Linked DNA regions of Anaerobacillus alkaliphilus. Each later gene encodes a partner of the first gene's protein in a complex. Links are inferred from orthologs where the notes say so. Each region holds a gene or a part of one and is shown in the gene's direction. Other genes may lie near its edges.

Evidence for each region. The genes of interacting proteins can lie anywhere in the genome.
Region 2: the proteins of DS745_RS13515 (region 1) and DS745_RS05225 are in contact, whole or in part, in a solved structure (PDB 1F51), measured with the Bacillus subtilis proteins. The link is inferred for Anaerobacillus alkaliphilus from one-to-one orthologs.

The regions. Positions count from the first base shown.
Region 1 is NZ_QOUX01000042.1:126,952-130,309, forward strand. The notes cover bases 114-3,111. They hold DS745_RS13515 (Spo0B C-terminal domain-containing protein), read left to right. Parts: upstream 114-1,338; coding sequence 1,339-1,884; downstream 1,885-3,111. Other genes in these bases: DS745_RS13505 (ABC transporter permease), read right to left, coding at 114-165; DS745_RS13510 (ABC transporter ATP-binding protein), read right to left, coding at 114-946; obgE (GTPase ObgE), read left to right, coding at 1,927-3,111. Outside these bases: more of DS745_RS13505, read right to left, coding at 1-113; more of DS745_RS13510, read right to left, coding at 98-113; more of obgE, read left to right, coding at 3,112-3,210. UniProt on the Bacillus subtilis protein: Key element in the phosphorelay regulating sporulation initiation. Acts on spo0A. Mediates reversible phosphoryl transfer from spo0F to spo0A.
Region 2 is NZ_QOUX01000021.1:29,780-32,825, reverse strand. Bases 78-2,763 are described here. They hold DS745_RS05225 (response regulator), read left to right. Parts: upstream 78-1,082; coding sequence 1,083-1,445; downstream 1,446-2,763. Other genes in these bases: DS745_RS05220 (class II fructose-bisphosphate aldolase), read left to right, coding at 1,669-2,526; DS745_RS05230 (CTP synthase), read left to right, coding at 78-740. In the rest of the region: more of DS745_RS05230, read left to right, coding at 1-77; fsa (fructose-6-phosphate aldolase), read left to right, coding at 2,903-3,046. UniProt on the Bacillus subtilis protein: Key element in the phosphorelay regulating sporulation initiation. Phosphorylation of spo0B during sporulation initiation.

The DNA.
Region 1 (3,358 bases):
AATGCCAGTTTCAAAGAATCCTCTATATAATTGCACGACTGCGCCACTTGGCGAAGGGAAAAATCTCGTTTGGAGAAAGCCGAATTCTACATTTAGTCTATATATGCTCTCCCATATTGCGATTAGAGCCGTAAAGAAGACTAGCCTTCTTACTATTGTAGTCATCACCCATTTCCTCCTTCATTACTTTCTCAATCTCCCCAGCTAATAAGCTCATAATATCTTCTTCAATTTTTAGGAACTCTGGGGAAGAAGGTTTACGCGGTCTTGGAAGATCGACTTTAAATTCTTGAATAATACCACCGGGTCTTGTGCCCATTAAGACAATCCGATCTGAGAGAAGAACCGATTCACGAATATTGTGAGTTACAAAGATAATTGTTTTTCCTGTTTGTTCCCAAATGAATTGAACTTCTTTGTGTAACATCGAACGAGTTTGTTCATCTAATGCCCCAAACGGTTCATCCATTAATAGAATTTCAGGATCCATCGCAAGTGCTCTTGCAATCGATACTCGCTGCTTCATCCCACCTGATAATTCATGAGGATAAGATCCTACGAATTTACTTAAATGTACAAGTTTAAGATATTCAAGCGCTTTTTTCTCAGCAACTTCCTTGCTAAGTTTTTGCTTTTTAAGTCCAAACATGACATTTTCTAAGACGGTTAACCAAGGCATTAACGCCGCTTCTTGAAAAACGACACCACGATCAGGTCCAGGACCATTTATCTCTTTTGTTCCAATCGTCACAATTCCATTAGTTGCTTTGTCTAACCCAGCGATAATATTTAACAGTGTTGACTTTCCACAGCCAGATGGACCTAGTAGAGACAAAAACTCACCTTTTTTAATCGTTAGATTAATGTCATTGAAGACTGTAAACGTAGTATTTTCTTCTTTATTAGAAAACGTTTTTTCAACGTTCTTAATCGTAACGTGTTCCATATAAAAACCTCCAAACACATTAATAAGATAAAACATATATTTTTACTCGGAATTAAACTATTACTAGTATATGACGGATAGTGAAAACTGTCAATCATATAATTGCACCTAAAAAAACAGTGACAAAGGGATTTTTTTTTGGTTTATGGAGAAAATGTTGGTAAAAAACAATGAATTCGATTGTTTATTACTATTTTTATGATAACATATAGTGTAGCGCATAGACCGGAATATCTTGGTAGCAGTTAATTCTGGGTTGAATAATTTTCTACTCTTGTTTATTATGCTTTGTTGTCTAACAAGGCATTCTTTTTATAGGAAGTTTGTTTGGAAGGTAGAAAGGGTTTTGTTAATACAGGCAAAACTAAATCTAGTGGAAATAGGTGTTGGATATGAAAGAGGATCGAAATATCTTACAAATACTTCGACATTCTAGGCATGATTGGCTTAATGTCATACAGTTGATCAAAGGAAATCTTACTTTGAAGAAATATGATCGAGTCGAGGAAATTATACAAGAGATTGTAAATCAAACACAAAATGAAAGTAAGCTTTCGAATTTAAATATGCCTAAATTTGCAAGTGATCTATTAGTTTTCAACTGGGTAAACAAAAATCACTTTCAATTAGAGTTTGAGGTTATTGGTGATTGTGTCGATCTTCAATCATATGATGAAAGGCTATTACAATGGTTCATGGAATTTTCAAATCACTTAAACGAAAGCTGTGAGCGGTATGGAGAAAATCACCTACAATTAACAGTTGAGTTAATGGAAGAGGAACTTCCCCGCTTTACATTTGATTTCCATGGGAGTTTACAAGAAGTGGAAAAAATAAATAAATTTCTTGGAAACGAGCAGAATTGGAATGAACAGTTGCAATTAGTGGAATCTTATATTAATAAAGAAGAGTTTTATATAACAATTCAGTTAGTCTAACAGGCTAAGCTAACTGGATAATGATAATTTTGAGGTGAAAAGATGTTTGTAGATAAGGTTACAGTGTATGTTAAAGGTGGCGACGGTGGTAATGGAATGGTTGCATTCCGTCGTGAAAAGTATATTCCTGATGGTGGTCCCGCTGGTGGGGACGGTGGAAGTGGAGCAAATGTTGTCTTTGAGGTAGAGGAAGGTTTAAGAACATTAATGGACTTCCGCTATCAACGCCATTTCAAGGGTGACCGTGGCGAGCATGGAAGATCCAAAAGTCAACACGGCAAAAATGCTAGTGATTTTGTTATAAAAGTGCCTCCAGGGACGACAGTGATTGATGAAGAAACGAAGATAACGATTGCTGACCTAGTGAAACATGGACAAAGGGCCGTAATTGCAAAAGGTGGCCGTGGAGGTCGGGGAAACAGTCGCTTTGCAACTCCAACAAACCCAGCACCAGAAATAGCTGAGAATGGTGAACCAGGTCAAGAGAGAAATATCACGTTAGAATTAAAGCTTCTTGCTGATGTTGGCCTTGTTGGCTTCCCAAGTGTTGGGAAATCAACATTACTATCGGTTGTTTCGGCAGCAAGACCAAAAATTGCAGAGTACCACTTTACTACAATAAAACCTAATTTAGGTATGGTGGAAGTTGAAGAAGGCCGAAGCTTTGTTATGGCGGACTTACCGGGATTAATCGAGGGTGCTCATTTAGGAGTCGGATTAGGGCATCAGTTCCTAAGACATATTGAGCGGACAAAAGTAATTGTGCACGTTATTGATATGTCTGGCCTAGAAGGTCGCGATCCTTATGATGATTACGTAAAGATTAAACAAGAATTGAAAGAATATAATCTTCGTTTAACTGAACGTCCAGAAATTATCGTTGCAAATAAAATGGACATGCCAAGTTCAGAGGAAAACTTAACGTTATTTAAAGAGCAGCTAGGAGAAGATATTCCAATATTCCCAATTTCAGCTCTTACGAAACAAGGTTTGAGAGAACTAATTCTAGCTATTGCTGATAAAGTGGATGTTACTGGTGAATTTCCGCTTACTGAACCAGAAGAAGAAGAAAGTAGAATTGTTTATCGTCATGAAAGAGCCGAGGCTCCATTTAAAATTAGTAGGGATGATGATGGTGCATATGTTCTTTCTGGTGATGCATTAGAGAAGTTATTTAAAATGACTGATTTTAGCCGAGATGAGTCAGTACGTAGATTTGCTCGTCAAATGCGCGGGATGGGTGTTGATGAAGCACTTCGTGAACGCGGTGCAAAAGACGGAGACCTTGTCCGAATTATGAAGTTTGAGTTTGAATTCATTGAATAATTCTAAAAAAGCTACCTTCAAAGGTAGCTTTTTAATTACTAATTATGAATTTTGAATTGGAGAATTTAAAATACTTACATTAAAGCACTAAAATAATGTTCATAATTCATAATTGAATAGTTGTCAAAATAGTCTTGCAAATTTATAA
Region 2 (3,046 bases), on another replicon or contig:
TTTCTGGCAAAGTAAAAATTGCTTTAGTAGGAAAATACGTTGCCCTTCAAGATGCTTATCTTTCTGTTGCAGAATCATTAAGACATGCTGGTTATGCATTTGATGCTGATATCGAAATCAAGTGGATTAATGCTGAAGATGTAACAGAGGAAAATGTAACTGATTTATTACAAGACGTTGACGGTGTACTAGTTCCTGGTGGTTTCGGTGACCGTGGAATTGAAGGTAAGATCTCTGCAATTAAATATGCGCGTATAAATAAAGTGCCTTTCTTAGGAATTTGCTTAGGGATGCAATTAGCATCGATCGAGTATGCAAGAAACGTCTTAGGTTTAGAAGGAGCTAATTCTGCTGAACTTAACCCTGCTACAAACTATCCAGTAATTGACCTTTTACCTGAGCAAAAAGATATTGAAGATTTAGGCGGTACATTACGTTTAGGTCTATACCCTTGTAAATTAATTGAAGGCTCAGTGGCTTTTGAAGCTTACAAAGAACAAGTGGTTTATGAGCGCCATCGCCATCGTTACGAGTTCAATAACGAATACCGTGAGCAAATGGAAAAAGCAGGCTTTATTTTCTCTGGGACAAGCCCAGATGGCCGCTTAGTGGAAATTATTGAAATTGAAGATCACCCATATTTCGTTGCATCTCAATTCCATCCAGAATTTGTTTCACGTCCAACTAGACCACAGCCATTATTTAGAGAGTTTATCAGAGCGTCATTAAATAAAGCGTAGCCCCTTGGGTTACGTTTTTTTCTTAATTTTAGGCTCTTTTTCGTAAACATTGTGGCTTTTTTACCCTGAAATAATCGGAAAAATACCCTAGATGAAGATATCAGCCAATAAAACTTTGCGATAACAGCCTAATTTTAAGTGGATGAATTTCATAATACCTTAATGGAGCCATATTAAACTAAATGTAGTTGTGAATGTTTTAGCGTAACTACAACTATTATCGTAATGGCGATACTAAATTCATTTAAGTGGATATTAAAAGAAATTTTTACAAATAGAAGGAAAAACTTAAAGAAACACAGAATAATGTAAGGATGAAAATACAAGGAATGGGTGAAGAATTTGAAAAAGAAAATCTTAATTGTCGATGACCAATTTGGTATTCGCGTTTTATTAAATGAAATCTTTCAAAAAGATGGTTACGATACATACCAAGCTGCAAGTGGTGTTCAGGCACTAAGTATAGTCGAAGAGAACTTACCTGATTTAGTTATTCTAGATATGAAAATTCCAGGAATGGACGGATTAGAAATCCTTCGAAGGCTAAAGGATTATAACTCAGGTATCCAAGTAATAATGATGACAGCTTATGGTGAGCTAGACATGATTAATGAAGCGATGAAGTTAGGGGCAATTACCCATTTTGCGAAACCTTTGGATATTGATGAGGTACGTGCAGTTATTAAAGAGCAAATCGGAGTATAAGGAAACGCTTACATAACGTTAATCGTTTTGTCAAGATATTTCCGTGATTTTTTTACTCAGTATGCTATAATAGGTCTGTACAACTTGAGTAGGTTTTTTAAAAAGCATCATCTATACATAATTTCTATGTACAATGGGTTAAAATTTAAAAGTAATGTTTTTTATTGATCTTATTCAGGACTACCTAAACACAAGTGGTTTAATCAAAAGGAGGATATCACCAATGCCTTTAGTGTCAATGAAGGAAATGTTATTAAAAGCAAAAAATGAAGGGTACGCTGTAGGTCAGTTTAACCTTAACAACCTTGAATTCACTCAAGCAATTCTTCAAGCGGCTCAAGAAGAAAACTCACCAGTAATCCTAGGGGTTTCAGAAGGTGCTGCACGTTACATGGGTGGCTTTAAAACAATTGTAAAATTAGTAGAAGCGCTTATGGAAGAGTACAAAACAACTGTACCTGTTGCAATTCATTTAGACCATGGTTCAAGCTTCCAAAAATGTGCGGAGGCAATTCATGCTGGATTTACATCTGTTATGATCGATGCTTCTCACCATTCTTTTGAGGAAAATATTGAAATTACTTCAAAAGTAGTTGAGCTTGCTCACTTCCACGGTGTATCTGTAGAAGCGGAATTAGGAACTGTTGGAGGTCAGGAAGATGACGTAATCGCTGATGGCGTAATCTATGCTGATCCAAAAGAGTGTGAAGAGTTAGTTAAGCGTACAGGAATTGACTGCTTAGCTCCTGCATTAGGTTCTGTTCATGGACCATACAAAGGTGAGCCTAACTTAGGTTTCAAAGAGATGGAAGAAATCCTAAACCTAACTGGTGTACCTCTAGTGTTACATGGTGGTACTGGAATTCCTACAGCTGATATCACGAAAGCAATTTCTTTCGGTACAGCAAAAATTAACGTAAATACAGAAAACCAAATCGCTTCTGCAAAAGCTGTTCGTGAAGTTCTTGCTGCTGACGCTGAAGTTTACGATCCTCGTAAATACTTAGGCCCAGCTCGTGAAGTAATCAAGCAAACAGTTATCGGCAAAATGCGTGAGTTTGGTTCTTCAAATAAAGCTTAATATTGTCGTCAAAAGTTGGTCTCCGTTAGGAGATCAACTTTTTTTGCGTTCAGAAAAGGTTGCCTTCTAGTCAAGCGGTCTCAGAGGACCTTATTTTAGCTAAAATAGCCGTTTTTGAAATTTTACGGACTGTGAGGACGCTATTTTCAATGTTTAAGGGTGTTTTGCTGCCATATCGGTCTAATAAGGGTTCCTGAGTCCGCCAAATCTAAAAAAGAAGGTTTTTTCTTGAAATAGGGTCTTCTGAGTCCTCTAAAAAAGCCCCTTGAACTAATTTCCCATTAGGAAGGAATCGACAAGTTTCTCAAAAGGAATTAAGACTACTATCAGCGAATATAGTTATTCAGTGTGAAAATACAAATCAGGGGTGAAGGATATGAAGTTTTTCATTGATACAGCAAATTTAGAAGAAATTCGTGAAGCGAATGCTCTAGGTGTACTAGCGGGTGTAACAACAAACCCATCTTTAGTAGCAAAAGAAGGAGTAGATTTTCATACGCGCTTAAGAGAAATTACAGAG